One region of the Brevibacillus sp. NPDC058079 genome, then DNA from elsewhere that is predicted to be linked to it. Evidence: riboswitches for the same ligand, from Rfam matches in the RefSeq annotation. Region 1 holds a riboswitch; each other region holds the start of a gene.
What was found. Region 1 has a riboswitch for S-adenosylmethionine ahead of ACFVS2_RS24215 (MetQ/NlpA family ABC transporter substrate-binding protein). Riboswitches for the same ligand answer to the same signal wherever they lie in the genome.
Positions count from the first base shown of each region.

Region 2: linked by a shared signal. The riboswitch ahead of ACFVS2_RS28400 (methionine ABC transporter ATP-binding protein) and the one ahead of ACFVS2_RS24215 (MetQ/NlpA family ABC transporter substrate-binding protein) in region 1 are both predicted to bind S-adenosylmethionine.
Region 3: linked by a shared signal. The riboswitch ahead of ACFVS2_RS08350 (homoserine dehydrogenase) and the one ahead of ACFVS2_RS24215 (MetQ/NlpA family ABC transporter substrate-binding protein) in region 1 are both predicted to bind S-adenosylmethionine.

Region 1 is NZ_JBHVSO010000009.1:80,535-85,731, forward strand. It holds gene ACFVS2_RS24205 (methionine ABC transporter permease) at 1-582, opposite strand, end outside; gene ACFVS2_RS24210 (methionine ABC transporter ATP-binding protein) at 582-1,619, opposite strand; gene ACFVS2_RS24215 (MetQ/NlpA family ABC transporter substrate-binding protein) at 1,662-2,492, opposite strand; SAM riboswitch class I at 2,594-2,696, opposite strand; gene ACFVS2_RS24220 (DUF2294 domain-containing protein) at 2,917-3,273, shown strand; gene ACFVS2_RS24225 (ABC transporter substrate-binding protein) at 3,471-4,544, shown strand; gene ACFVS2_RS24230 (nucleoside hydrolase) at 4,732-5,197, shown strand, end outside.
Region 2 is NZ_JBHVSO010000013.1:19,084-24,280, reverse strand. It holds gene ACFVS2_RS28410 (MFS transporter) at 128-1,357, opposite strand; gene ACFVS2_RS28405 (LCP family protein) at 1,544-2,530, shown strand; SAM riboswitch class I at 2,800-2,916, shown strand; gene ACFVS2_RS28400 (methionine ABC transporter ATP-binding protein) at 3,017-4,030, shown strand; gene ACFVS2_RS28395 (methionine ABC transporter permease) at 4,031-4,696, shown strand; gene ACFVS2_RS28390 (MetQ/NlpA family ABC transporter substrate-binding protein) at 4,756-5,197, shown strand, end outside.
Region 3 is NZ_JBHVSO010000002.1:348,729-353,925, reverse strand. It holds gene ACFVS2_RS08365 (cyclase family protein) at 1-204, shown strand, start outside; gene ACFVS2_RS08360 (DinB family protein) at 310-825, shown strand; cobalamin riboswitch at 1,089-1,294, shown strand; gene ACFVS2_RS08355 (hypothetical protein) at 1,454-1,588, shown strand; SAM riboswitch class I at 1,685-1,791, shown strand; SAM riboswitch class I at 1,858-1,969, shown strand; gene ACFVS2_RS08350 (homoserine dehydrogenase) at 2,059-3,324, shown strand; gene ACFVS2_RS08345 (CapA family protein) at 3,387-4,556, opposite strand; gene ACFVS2_RS08340 (VOC family protein) at 4,634-5,197, shown strand, end outside.

The DNA of each region.
Region 1 (5,197 bases):
AGTAATGATCATGACTTCGATGTCCCATTGCTGGTAGCCGTAGCGCAAGGCGAGATCGCCAAGTCCGCCGGCACCGACTGCTCCGGCCATAGCAGTAGCCCCAATCAAACCGATGGTCGCAATGGTCAGGCAGAGGACGATGCCGGGCCGTGCTTCACGCAGCATGATGCGAAAAATAATCTGCGTCCGGGATGCGCCCATTGCCTGGTACGCTTCGATAACGCCACGATCTACGTCATGCAGGGCCGTTTCCATCAGGCGTGAGATGTAAGGCGAGGTATAGACGATGAGCGGCACAATTGCTCCTTCAATTCCAATCGAAGTGCCCACGATCAACTCTGTAAAAGGAATGATCGCAACCATCAGGATAATAAAAGGCAACGAACGCACAATGTTGATGATCGTATTCAGGGTGTGATAGATGATTCTGTTCGGGAAAAGGTGATTCGCCTGTGTGATGACCAACAAAATCCCGAGCGGAATCCCGATCAACGTCGCAATGAACAGCGAAATTCCAACCATGATGACAGTCTCTTGCAGAGATTGCCCGAATACCGGAATCATATCAATCAAACGCTCCATTAGCTCCGCACCTCCTCTGGTGACACAATATCTACGCGGTAGACGGATTCGCGCAAGTAGCGAATGCCATCTTGAATGTCTTGTTCTTCGCCGGATATGTGCAAAAGCAGAATGCCGAGCGCTGTTCCTTTTATGGTCGTAATCGAGCCATACAACAGATTGGTGCTAATCGGAAAACGTGCAGATAGTGTTCCTAGAACAGGATCGAGAGCAGCATCCCCGCGAAAGGCAACGCGAACAATTTTGGAAACGGGTCCGGTTTCTTTTATTTTGGACAAAATCTCCTGTGGTACCTGATCGTCGAAAACCGTTTTGATAAAATTACGGGTCGTTTGCTCTTGCGGATTGCTGAAAACATCCAGAACAGAGCCTTGCTCGATGACGACACCGTTTTCCATGATGGCTACCTGATCGCAGATTTTTTTGATGACCTGCATCTCATGCGTAATCAGCACGATGGTCAGGTTAAACTTTCGATTGATGTCGAGCAACAGCTCCAGGATCGATTCGGTCGTCTGCGGGTCGAGAGCGGAAGTCGCTTCGTCACAGAGCAGGATTTCCGGATCAGTCGCAAGCGCACGAGCGATGCCCACCCGTTGCTTTTGTCCACCGGATAGCTGAGAAGGATAAGCGTTTGCTTTATCAGACAAGCCAACCAAGCCGAGAAGGTCTTCTACCTTGCGCTTAATGACATCTTTAGGGACGCGATTCATCCGCAAGATTTCCGCCACATTGTCAAAGACATTATAGGAAGAGAGCAGGTTGAAGTGTTGAAAAATTATCCCGATCTTTTTGCGAGCTTGCCGCAGCTCTTTTTCCTTGAGGGTCAGCATGTTCTGGCCATTGACGATCACAGAACCGCTAGTCGGCTTCTCCAACAGGTTGATGGTACGGAGCAGGGTGCTTTTCCCCGCTCCGCTAAAGCCGATAACCCCGTAGATTTGCCCTTTTTCCACCTGCAGGGATACGCCCTTCAATGCTTCTACCTGCTTGTTTCCTACTTGATACGACTTATGAATATCGGTTAGCTGTATCATAACGAGTTCTCCTTGTTGTTCTTGATGTTCCTGGCTTCGATCTTACCAGGACGGCAGTACAGCTCCTTCAAAACGTTCGTCGATGAATTTTTTCACTTCTTCCGAGCGGTAGATGTCCACCAGCTTTTTGACAGCGGGGTTGTCTTTGTTGGTTTCGTTGACTGCCAAAATGTTTACATATGGAGAGTCAGCTGTCTCAGCGAAGATCGCATCTTTTTGCGGGGAGTAGCCAGCTTCCATTGCGAAGTTCGTATTAATCGAAGCGACCTCTACGTTGCTCAGCGAGCGCGCCAGGAAAGCAGCCTCCAGCTCTTTGAATTGCAAATTTTTTGGATTTTCTACGATGTCCAGTGGTGTTGCGTTGTCACCCACGCCATCCTTGAGCTTAATCAAGCCAGCTGCCTGATAGAGTAGCAGGGCGCGTGCTCGGTTGGTAGGGTCGTTTTGAATGCCGACAACGCCGCCAGCAGGGATGTCCTCGACTTTTTTATGCTTGGTGGAGTACAGGCCCATCGGGTACGTGACGGTTTTTCCAACCTCGACGATCTTTGTTTTGTGATCTTGATTGAACTTCGCCAAGAACGGGATGGTTTGGAAGCTGTTTACATCGAGATTTCCTTTATCGAGAGCTTGGTTCGGCTGTACGTAATCGTTGAAAACGACGACTTCGACGTCGAGCCCTTTGCCTTTGGCGACTTCTTTTACTTTGTTGAGAATCTCTTCGTGCGGGCCGCCAGTGACGCCCACCTTGAGTGAGGTTTGCTCAGCAGCAGTGCCGCCGTTAGCAGGTGCAGCTTCTTGTTTACCGCCGCAAGCCGTTACGAGCGATGCAGCGAGCAGTAGTGTAGTGAGCAGTAGACCAGTCTTTTTCATGAAAATACCCCTTTTCTCTGGATGTAAGATGGAATAGAAAAAGCCTCTTCCGACAGAAGAGGCGAAAACTGCGAGTATGTATCCACACTGCAACAATACCTCTCTTATCTGTCGGAATAAATTCCGCTGGATTTGGCACCGTATCGTTTGCGATAGGTTGCCGAGGTGTCATAGGGCCAGTCCCTCAACCTCTCTTCATAAGAGAATGTGCTATGAAATTATCATTCCAAACATTGTTGTTAATTCTTATTTGGATAGTTGGATTATAACGACTGATTTTTTAGGTGTCAACTGTTTTTGCAAACGAATGACTTGGTGGAAAAATGTGAAATTGATCTAAATACGAATATTCTATTGAAGAATCGGAAAATCATTTGTATAATGAGAGCGAATGAACCCGATACCAGCTATCGCAGGTGATGACATGACTCTAGTGGACTCCAATGAAACCAGAAAAAAGCTGTCTGCCATCTATAATGAGATAGCAAAAGAGTTGTTCGGATTTGGAACGACATTGCTCCGAGTCACGATTGAAAATCAGATGATTACGTTCCAAGCCAAGCATCGCCGCTCTCCGCGCTCAGAAGCGTTAGAAGGAGAAGCACCGGCCCTCAAGCTCGAAGTCGATTTTCGGATGTCCCTTCTTTATAAGAAGAAACTGCGAGAGCGACTGGAAGTAGAGATGGGGTTGCCGTTGGAAGCTGTGCTACGGGACTATGATGCGCCTACGCAGTGGGCGATCACGAATGTTATTTTAGCTGAATCAGAACTGAATACCTGACGCAATCGTTCGGATTTTCTCTTTTGATCTATCTTAAGAGGAGACCGTAGACTTTGCGTAAAAACGGGTGTCACTTCTCTTTGTTTACGAAGAAAAGTGCTCTTGTTTAGAATGATACGTTCTAATCAAGGGTACTTTTCTTTTTATTGTATCACCATATTTTGTCATCAAATGAACCCAACTGGAGGAGAATTACGATGAAAAAATTACTTGCTGGAATTCTGTCTTTTTCTATGATGTCACTGGCTCTCGCTGGCTGTGGCAGCAATGATCAACCACAAGCGGGAGGAGCTGGCGGTGAAGCCAAGGGTGAGCCACAAAAGCTGGTCATTTCCACATGGGGCTTTTCCGAAGACTTTTTCCGCAAAGAAGTATATGAGCCGTTTGAAAAAGAACATAACGTGAAAATCGTGCTGGAAATCGGGAACAACGCAGAACGACTGAACAAAATTCGCCAAGGAAGCTCCGATGTAGACTTGATCTACCTCTCTGACTACTATGCACAGCAAGGGATTGAGAGTGGCGCATTTGAAAAAATCGACCGCAGCCGCATCCCGAACCTGGATCAAATCTACGACATCGCCAAAGCACCACTGGGCGAGGAGTACGGTCCAGCTTACACAATTGGCCAATTCGGGATTGCCTACAATCCAAAGCTTGTGAAAACAGAGATCAAGGATTGGAAAGACCTGTGGAACCCAGAGCTGACGGGCAAGTTGACACTGCCAAGCATTACGTCCACAACTGGCCCGATGGTTCTCGACAGTGCTTCTGCGGTCGCGGGCAGCAAGGAATTTAACGAGGATCAAGCCTTTGCGAAAATGAAAGAAGTCAACCAAAATGTAGTGAAATTCTACGATAAGACTTCCGAATACGTGAACATGTTTGGTCAAGAAGAAATCGGCGTAGGACCGATCATGGAAATGTACTTCAAAGACATCAAAGCCGCTGTTCCAGAAGCTGTTTTCGTACAACCTGCAAGCGGCGGATATGCGGTCATGAATACGGTTAACATCGTAAAAGGCTCGAAAAACAAAGCGCTGGCTGAAGACTTCATCAACTACCAGCTGAGCAAGGAAGTTCAGGAAAAAACAGCAAAAGCAAAAATCGATTCCCCTGTAAATAAGTCTGTTCAACTGACAGAAGAAGAAGCAAAAGGCGTAACGTACGGGGAAGAAACCGTAAGCAAGCTGAAAATGCTGGACATGAAATTCGTTAACGAGCACTCTAAAGCATGGATTGACCGTTGGAATCGTGAAATCACGCAATAACGAACGATAGAAAACAAAGGGCGAGGGTATAGACAATTTCGGATATACCCTCGTTTTTCAACGTATAGGAAATTATAAAATAAATTCCGGAGCGCATGAAAACATTCCGCTAAAACGCGGTCGCTCCACGTTGAATTGGCCTCGATAGAAGTTTTCTTATGAGGAATGAACGTGAGGAGGACCACTCGTGCAAAAGATCATTCTTGACGTGGATACGGGCATTGATGATGCGCTTGGCATTATTCTCGCTGTGAAGAGCGGGCAATTTGATCTGGTTGGCATCACTACGGTGAATGGCAACGTGTCGCTGCAAAAAGCTACAGAAAACACATGCAAAATTCTCGATTTCTTGCAAGTCGGTGAGCAAATCCCTGTTGTCTGTGGAGCATCTGAACCGTTGCTGCGGCCGTTATTTTTCGAGCACGCTGTACATGGTGAAGATGGCTTGGGAGGTGCCCTTGCCGGAGTTCCGATTTACAAGGAACCGACTGCTGGCTTTGCTCCTGATTTCATCGTGGAAAACGTACTCGCGCATTCCAGAGAGATTACACTCATCATGACGGGACCGTTGACCAATTTGGCGCTGGCAGTGAAAAAATGCCCGGAGCTGGTCCAACACGTCAAGGAAGTCATTTTCATGGGTGGAGTGGTCC
Region 2 (5,197 bases), on a different contig from region 1:
GGCAGCTTTTTGGTATGAAAAAATCTCCCGTCGATTGGGAAGTGCCAATCAAGGGAGAAAAGAAGTAGTGTAATGAAAAAGCCGCTCAGTCCTGTAAAAGGATCGGGCGGCTTCTTTGCAGTTGAAATCAGTATTTAGCAACCTCTGCTTGTTTTTCCCGATGAAAATAAGCATGTAACAGACAGAGCAGAACCGAACCCGCAGAGACAAGCGTTGCCAAGAACAGGGTTGGATTAATGCCACCATGGTCATACATGAACCCCATAGCTAAAGGCCCCAGCAGCCTTCCACCAGTTGTAATCGCCCCAACTACCCCCAAATAAAACGGTGCATTCTCCCCAGTTTTTTCCGATATAAAGGTAGGAATAGTGGGCGAGATGAGCATTTCTCCAAAAGTAGTGATAACCATTCCGATAACAAATGCGTAATAACTACCGTGGTAAGCCAGCATACACCCAAAACCGACAGCATACGCGATGGCACTGACGACGAGTTGGGCAGACAAGCTCTGATTCAACAGCCGCTTGATCCAGGATGTGATGGGTTGGCCGGCAAAAATGATAATCCCGTTGATAGTCCACAGCCAGCTATACGAAGACAGAGGCATACCTTGTTCGGTAATATAAGGAGCGACGCCTGTGTTCCATACCGTATTGGAAAAGAAAATGAATGCTGCGCCCAATGCCATAAACAAGTACAATTGGTAGCGGAATAGCAGGGTAAAGTTGTTTTTTTCGCGGTGTTTTTTCTGTTCCTCCTGTTGCTCTCCGACCAGTTCCTGATGAGATATGTTCTTCATAAAAAGGAAGAAGAACAAGGCAAACAATAAGGTGCTCGTGCTGTTGAACCAAAAAGTAAGCTGGAAGGATAAAGTGGCAATGACGCCTGCCAATGCGGTTCCGATTGCCATCCCCAAATTATTACCGACGTAGACGATATTAAATAATTCGCGACGCTGTTCCTTCCAACGGAAACCAATAAATGCTTGAATGGCTGGAAATGACAGGTTGAACGTAAAGCCAAGCCCCATCATGAGAATCAGGTAGACAGGCCAGCTCTGAACGAAAGGAATGGAAAATTGAATAAGTCCTTGAAAAATCAATGCACCGACAATGAGACGCTTGGCACCCAGTCGATGAAATAACGAGCCGCCGATGAATTGGCCGAAGATTCCAGCCAGAGATTGGATCATCAGGACAAATCCAGCTTCTGTCATCGAGCGTTGCAAAATGGTATGTACGTATAAGGTAGTAAGTGGCCACATAAAGGCACTCCCGGAGGAGTTAATAAAGCTGGCGATGAGGAAGAAAATGGCCTCACGTGGATAGCGATTGAGAAAAGCTGACGGTGATATCACGCGATTGCACCCCTTATCATTAAGGATAAGAATAGTATAGCGAATATTCAAAACTTTGTAAATTAAAATGTTTACAATGTCACAGGTACCCAAATATAGGCTGCTCCACTTTTGTCGAATTCGAGTATACTAGACAAAGTGGAGAGATGACATCAACTGAGGATATAGAGAATAAAGGTGGACTTTATGAAAATATGGAAACGAGTGTTGCTTCTTTTGCTTGTCGTGATGGCTACGACAGCTGGATACTACGGATACTCTTTTTATCAATTTGCTCAAAATATTCAAGAGCCTAACATCGCACCGCCTAGTGGTGGGAATTCCACCAAAGCAGCAGAAATACCAGAGTGGGATGGCAAGGAACGCGTCAATATTCTGCTGATGGGAGTAGACCGCAGAGGAATGAAAAATAACGGGCTTCCTCGTTCTGACTCCATGATGCTGGTCAGCATCGATCCTACGGGGAAACGTTATGACATGTTTTCAATCCTACGTGATACGTATGTAGATATTCCCGGTAGAGGTAGCTCGCGGATCAACTCTGCGATTGTAGAAGGTGGACCTGAGCTAGCAATGGAAACGGTTAGTCAGTTCACTGGAATTCCAGTAGATCGTTACGTGATTACTGACTTTGAAGGCTTCAAGGCTCTGATTGATGCAGTAGGCGGAGTCGAGATCGATGTAGAAAAAAATATGTATTATCATGACCCGACAGACAAAGGTGCTTATGATATTAATCTGAAAAAGGGTCTGCAAAAGCTGGATGGAGACAAAGCCTTGCAATATGCTCGTTTCCGCCATGATGCGACCTCCGATTATACACGGACGGAGCGTCAGCGGAAATTGATGACGGCAGTCGTGGATCAGATGAAGAATGGTACGACGCTGATGCAGCTTCCTACGATTTTGAAGGAAGTAACACCGTATGTTCAAACCAATATTAGTTCGGTGGACATGCTGAAGCTGTCTGCACTCGGATTAAAATTGAATACGTTAGAGCCTGGTAACTATCAGTTGCCGCCGATGGGGATGTTCCGTGAATCGCACCGTGCAGGTTCCGTTCTGGTTCCGGATGTCGATCAGGTTCAGTCGTTTGTCCAGGAAAAAATTGCACCTCCTACAGAAGCAACAGATCAACCTGAGGGAGAAAAGAAAAGCAGCACGCAAAACTAAGCGTGCTGTTTTTTTGTGTTTTTTAGGAAAAGGATCCATCTATCGTTCAAAGAGAAGAGGGATGGCAAATATGACGCAGGCCGAATGGAGAAAGATGTACAAAGATGCGACGTTTCGCTTCCGCGTAAAGTCGACAATCATCCGCAACGGTGTCATGGATTAAAAAACTTTTCCTTCTATTACTATTGACGTGATATTTCCGAAAAGGATATAATCCGTTTTGTATCATGATGAAACCCAAAAAACGAACATAATATACGTAGATATCTTTCTTATCAAGAGAGGCGGAGGGACAGGCCCTATGAAGCCCGGCAGCCGGTTCATTTTCGAATGAACGTCGCGGTGCCAATTCCTACAGGATTTTTTTGATCTTGTATAGATGAGAAGGGTGGATGCGAACGTATACATTGCGTTGCAGCCCCTTTTTCGTTTATTGAAAAAGGGGTTTTTATATTTTATTAAGATTGTGGTCGGGAGGTGGATGCGTTGATCCAACTGCGTCATTTGCATAAAAGCTATCAAGTACAAGGTAAAACCATCCCAGCATTAACGGGGATCGACCTTTCCATAGAGCAAGGAGAAATATACGGGATTATCGGACACTCTGGTGCAGGGAAAAGTACGTTGATCCGGTGCATCAATTTGCTGGAGCGCCCAACTTCAGGGGAAGTTATTGTGGACGGTGTCGATTTGACAAAGCTGGATGAAGGGAAGCTGCAAGAAAAGCGCCGCTCAATCGGCATGATTTTTCAGCACTTCAACTTGCTGTCTTCTTCGACAGTCGGCGAAAATGTCGCTTTTCCGCTCAAGCTAGCCAAGCGTCCGAAGGCAGAGATTGATAAGAAAGTAAACGAGCTGCTGAAGCTGGTTGGCTTGGAGGCGCATAAGGACAAATATCCGACCCAGCTGTCTGGCGGACAGAAGCAGCGTGTCGGAATCGCCCGGGCGCTCGCGAATGATCCAAAAGTGCTGCTCTGCGACGAAGCTACATCGGCTCTCGATCCGCAGACGACGAACTCCATTCTGGCACTGCTCTTGGACATCAACCGCAAGCTGGGGTTGACCATTGTGTTGATTACCCATGAGATGCACGTCATTCGCTCCATCTGTGATCGTGTTGGCGTGATTGATGGAGGAAAGATCGTCGAGTCGGGTAATGTACTGGATGTATTCCTTCGTCCGAAGCATCCAACGACACAAGAATTCGTGGAACAAGTAGCGGATTCTACAGAGCTGCGCGAAGCAGTTGAGCACGAAAAGGCTTCGGGGATCCGCACCATTGCTCGTGTCACCTTCCTCGGAGAAAAAACGTACCAGCCAATCCTGTTCCAAACGATGCAAGAGACTGGCACGGTGTTCAGCATTTTGCAGGGAACGATCTCCCGCATGAAGGATACGCCGTATGGTCAGTTGGTAATCGAGCTGGAAGGCGATGTTGCACAGAATCAAAAGACCATTGAGACGCTGCGCCAACGTGGCTTGGAAGTAGAGGTGATATAAATGGACTGGACATTCGAGAATGTGGATTGGGCTGAAATCGGCGTAGGTACGATGGACACGCTCACGATGCTCGGCTTTTCCACCCTGTTTACCGTCCTGATTGGTTTGCCGTTGGGCATCATTCTGTTTTTGACTTCACGCGGACAGCTTCTGCAAAACCGCACTTTTTATACGATCGCATCATTCGTTGTCAACGTATTGCGTTCGGTACCGTTTATCATTTTGATGATCTTGCTGATTCCTGTGACGAAAATGATCGTAGGAACTTCACTCGGCGTACTTGGTGCCATTCCGCCGCTCGTATTTGGTGCCGCTCCGTTTTTCGCGCGTTTGGTGGAAACCTCTCTGCGTGAGATTGATAAAGGTGTGATTGAGGCTGCACAATCTATGGGGGCTTCCAATTGGCAGATCGTCTGGAATGTCCTTTTGCCAGAGTCTAGATCGGGCCTGATCGCGGGTATTACGATCACGACGGTTACGCTGGTCTCCTATACAGCGATGTCTGGGGTAATTGGCGGTGGTGGTTTGGGTGACTTGGCGATTCGATACGGATACCAACGTTTCCAAACCGATGTCATGATTGTGACTGTTGTTATTTTGCTGGTGATGGTACAGATCTTACAATCGCTGGGGGACCGTCTGGTTCTGAAATTCAGCCGTAAGTAGGATTTTTCCATATAGGGTTTCAAATAATAAGATAAATACATGCAAGGGGGAAATCATTCATGAAAAAGCTAGTCGTATCTGTACTTTCTACTGTGTTGGCATTTTCTTTGGCAGCTTGCGGAGGCAAAACGGAAACAGCACCCGCTCCAGCTGAAGGTGGCGCACAAGGCGGACAACAGGAAGTAACATTGAAGGTAGGCGCTTCTCCCGTTCCACACGCAGCAATCTTGAAATTCGTTCAACCAAAACTGAAAGAACAAGGCGTGAACTTGGAAATTAAAGAGTTCACCGATTATGTACAACCTAACGTTCAAGTGAACGAGAAACAACTCGACGCTAACTTCTTCCAGCACAAGCCTTACCTGGAAGACTTCAATAAAGGACAAAACATGAACCTGGAGCCAGTAGTGGCTGTACACATCGAGCCATTCGGAGGTTACAGCAAAAAAGTAAAATCTGTGGATGAATTAGCTGATGGCGCAACAATCGCGCTGCCAAACG
Region 3 (5,197 bases), on a different contig from region 1:
GATGCACTTGGAATCGAACGCGCCCAGGAAGGACACCCCACACATAAAAAGCTGTTTGCAGCAGGAGTCATTGTCGTGGAAGGCTTGCGGCTAGCAGAGGTCCCGCCAGGCGAGTATTTTCTGGTAGCTGCACCACTCAAGCTGATCGGCACGGATGCAGCCCCGGCAAGGGTCCTATTGTTTGAAGGCTTACATAGCGAATAATGGTGAACGTCACCCGCCTGTGAAGATCAGGCGGGTTCGTTCGTATTGGGATGCATGGTGGTATAATTTGTCTAACCAAAATGAATGACGAGGAGTGGGAAATACATGCTCAGACGACCAGCTCGCGATGAATACGCTGCTTATTTTGACTATTATATTGGGCTTGTACCAGAGGGCGATCTGCAAACGATCCTCACGCAACAAGGAGAGAGGCAAGTCGCGCTATTTTCGTCACTTGCGCCTGAGCAAATTGATTATCGGTATGCACTAGGCAAATGGACGGTAAAAGAGGTTTTGGGTCATCTTGTCGATACAGAACGCATCATGAGCTATCGCTTACTGAGAATCGCGAGAGGAGATCAGACACCCCTCGTCGGTTTTGATGAGAATGCTTTTGTCGAACACGGGTGTTTTCAGCTAAGAGACCTCTCTGATTTACTGGAAGAGTATAAGGCTGTTCGGGCTTCCACCATCGCACAGGTCCGCGGAATCTTTCCGGAAGCGTGGTTGCGTACAGGACTTGCCAACGGAAACAAGCTATCTGCAAGGACGTTGGCCTATGTGATTGCTGGACATGAAGCTCACCACACTGCCATTTTGAAAGATCGGTATTTGGGGTAGGTCAGAGCCTCTCCTCTTTTGCCGGCAACAGCTGGACGAATATTTTTCCGGCAAGAGACATTCTTTTTCTGTTCCCCAGTGGATGAAAGGGACAGACTTTCAGAAAACAGTCTGGCACACATTGACCACCTATAGGAGCAAACGGGAGTTTAGCAGGCTGTTCGGGTGACTTGTGGCGAAAGGAATGGTTACTGACCCACGAACAATGTTCGAAAAACAAGGAGGAATAAGGTAAAATCTGAGTGTAGTAGTAAGAAATGACAATTCCATAGGTGGAAACAGGTTCCTTAGGGCGTAACCAATTCGCCACAAGGATAATAGGGAAGCTCGGTGCAAATCCGACACGGTCCCGCCACTGTAAGAGGGGAGTCAGCGTCCAACAAGCCACTGGTCTATCAAAATAGACGGGGAAGGCGACGCTAGACGATGAACCCATAGTCAGGAGACCTGCCTGTTTCGACAACACTGATAGACCTACGGGAGATAGGGAGGTGTTAGAGATGGCTTGCGAAAAACAGCGAGTGGACAAGTACGTCCCTCCTTTTCTGGCATTTTCTAACGATCGTCACGGTCGAGTGGAAAATGCTCTTTTTATTTTGGGCAGGATAAAAGAAGAGGAGGGTGTGCGATGATGCAACTTTTTATTTGCCAATGGTGCGGATATGTCGAGGAAAAAGAGCTGCCTGAGGAATGCCAGGAGGGCGTGTTTCATTGCACTTGCTGTAGTATGGAAGAGGTAGAAAGCCTGTTCACCCACAACTGAGAAAGCCTGGCCAATTCAGATTGCAATCAGAAAAGAAAGAATTTTGTTGACGCTTGCCTTGGAATTTCTTAGAATAAAGCTCAACAGCATAAATGGTTCTTATCCAGAGAGGTGGAGGGTCTGGCCCGATGAAGCCCGGCAACCGTTGCATAATGCGACAAGGTGCCAATTCCTGCGAGACGTTTCGTCTCGAAAGATAAGAAGCGGGTTACTCCATTAGTAGATGAACCTTCTTCTTAGCGAAGAAGGTTTTTTTCAATTTCATATTTTCTTTATCCAGAGAGGTGGAGGGACTGGCCCGATGAAGCCCGGCAACCGTCACGCATATTTTGTGACAAGGTGCCAATTCCTGCAGGACATATACGTCCTGGGAGATAAGGAGGGGGAGCATTATTAGCTGCTAACAAGCCTTCTTCTTATCGAAGATGGCTTTTCTTTTTATCTAAAATTCGGGGTATGGGGTGGTCAGGATGAGTGCAGAAGTGGTACGCGTGGGATTATTGGGATTGGGAACAGTGGGTGGAGGCGTAATCAAAACGATCCGTTCGCAGCAGGAGAAGCTGGCTTCTCGTCTGGGTAAACGAATTGAGATCGTCAAGGCATTGGTGCGTGACTCGGAAAAAGAGCGGGCGGTTCATATCGACCCGGCTTTACTGACAACAGACTTTGAGGATGTATTGAGCAGCAATGTGGATATCGTGGTGGAGGTCATGGGTGGTGTAGAACCTACCTATGACTACGTCCGTGCTTTGATCGAAAAGGGCTGCCATGTGGTAACTGCCAACAAAGAGCTCCTGGCGAAAAAAGGAACGGAGCTAGTCGATTTGGCAAATCAACATCAAGTGCATCTTGCCTATGAAGCGAGTGTGGCAGGGGGCATCCCGATCTTGAGCGTGCTCCGGCAGTTCCTACGCACGAACGATATTCAAGGCGTTCGTGGTATTCTTAACGGAACAACGAACTTCATTTTGACGAAAATGGAGGCAGAGCAGCTCTCCTACCAGGAGGTGCTTAAGCAAGCGCAGGAGCTGGGCTATGCGGAAGCAGACCCTCGTTCGGATGTGGAAGGCTTTGATGCTATGTACAAGTTGTATATCTTGGCACAGCTTGTGTACGGAGAATCGCTGCCTTTAGCAGATGTTGTTCGCAAAGGAATTGCAGATTTGTCAGCAGGTCACATTCGAATTGCGAGCGAGCTCGGGTACCGGATCAAGCTGATCGCGCAGGCCTATCAAGCTGAGAAAGGAATTCGCCTATCTGTTGAACCAACCATGCTTCCGCTGAGCCATCCGTTGGCGCAAATCCACGACGCGTTTAATGCTGTCCAGCTATCCGGCAACATCGTAGGAGACTTGTTGTTTACAGGAAGAGGGGCAGGAGAGCTCCCCACAGCAAGTGCAGTCGTGGAGGATTTGGCCTATTTATTGACACAGCCATTCACACCGCATCCTACTTGGAAAGAAAAAACGGCTGACAAAGCTGGAGTCACGGTGGACTCGGTAGAACACGTCCTATGTTATCTTGAGGGCTCATGTCATACTGCTACGCCAGATCGTGTCCTGCATTTCCTTCAGCACGCAGGAGTCAACGTGCATAAACTAAAAGTCCAATTCGACTTGGGAGGCGTCTTGCGCGCAGGTTTGATCGTGACAGGAATCAGCGAAGAGCACGAGTTCCTATTGAAAAATGATTTTGGCTTAGAAGTGCGCTGCTTCCCTATTATCGAATCTGCGTAAGTAAGAGGAATCATAAGAAGAAAAGCCGTATTTCTAGTTACCTGGAAACACGGCTTCTTTTGTCAGGGGGCAGTCTCCACCGCTTTTGCACGAGGTTGAATACGCCCGTCACTTTGTATGTCGACACTCTCTGAAATGGATTCAATGCGTTTTAGCAGGGTAGCGCCGTTGCTTTCATTCATGGGTACAGCTTGTCCCAATTCTGCGTGAAACGGAAGCATCGTCAGCTCACAATCGCCGCTTTTCGTACAGTTTGCTTGCAGAACCATCGTTTCCCAGGTCTTGGGTTCGTTTGATCGTGTGAAAATGAAATTGCCGAGACTGTACGCAATCCATTTGTCGTTGTATCGTTCAAAACCTTGAAGTACGTGGGGATGACCGCCGACAATCAAATCTGCACCAGCATCGATGTAGGCACGAGACAACTCTTTTTGATGATCGACAGGATAATCAGCGCGTTCCTTGCCCCAGTGTGCAATCACCACGACGAGATCCGCTTGGTTTTTCGCTTCTTGGATCGCTTTTACTGCTAGTGAAGGATCGTAGGAAGCGGCCATACCTGGCTGGGAATGCCCTGCATACCAGCTCGTTTCGGGAATGACCCTGCTGAAGCCGAGAATCGCGATCTTGATGCCGTTCTTTTCTATGAATACAGGTGAATAGGCACGGCTGGCATCCTTACCTGCGCCGACGTATTCAATCCGGTTTTCGTCTAAAGCGTCAAAGGTATCCAGCAATCCCGGCGCTCCTTGATCCATCGAGTGGTTATTGGCGAGATTCACCACATCAATCCCAGCGTTTTTCATGGCAGGAACAGCAAGTGGCGACGACTTGTAGACATAGGCCTTGTTCTGTGCAGCAACACCAGTTTCGGTGATCGGCGTCTCCAAATTGGCAATTGTGATATCATCTTGCAAAAAGAGCGAGCTTACATGCTTGTATGGGTAGTCATAGCTGTTTGCTAGTAAGGTTTTCTCTACATTCCCTGACATCATGATGTCACCGACAAAGGTGAGCTGCACAGAAGTCTTTTGGTTCACGGTATTGTCAGGAGCAGGCTGCGTGTTCGGGTTGGCATGTTCTCCATCCATAACAGTTTGGAATAGGTAGTAGGTTCCGACGACGAAGATGGCCAACACGCTAAATAGGAGCGTGTTCTTTCCAACGCGTGCCCATTTTCTGCGTGAGTGCTTGCGCCGAACTTTTACCCGGCTTGATCTGGTCTCTTTCATTTTTCCCCCTTGTCATTCTATCCTTACATAAATGAATTTTGATATCCTATAAGTAATACGAAAAGAGGCGAAAAAAGGTGCGATTAACTTTTGATCATTTGGTTCATTTTGTACAGCGAACCCCTCAGGAAGCATCGGAACAATTTTGCCAAGCGGGTTTTCATGCGGTAGCTGGAGGGCGTCATGCGTCTTGGGGGACATGGAATAGCCTTAGTTATTTCGGGCTTTTTTATGTTGAATTTTTGGCGGTTGAACACGAGGAGCTTGCTCGACAATCAGATAATCCGCTCGTACGTCAATGTATCGAGGATGAAGCAAAGGGAGAAGGATTTGGTCAGATTGCGCTTCGGACCAAAGAGATGGATGCGTGGGCAGAGCGCCTGCGAAGCCAAGGTTTGCAGGTTACTGGACCTGTTGCGGGAAGTCGTACGCGTGATGATGGCACGACGCTTCGGTGGCGGATGTTATTCCTCGAAGATACAGATAGTGCTCTTCTACCGCCATTTCTCATTGAATGGTCGCAAACAGATGAGGAAAGAATAGAAGATTTGACGAATCGTGGCATCATTGGCGCACATCCGAACGGTGCAGCCCATCTCCAGTCAGTAGGCTATGCAGTAAAAGATCTGGAAGAAGCAACA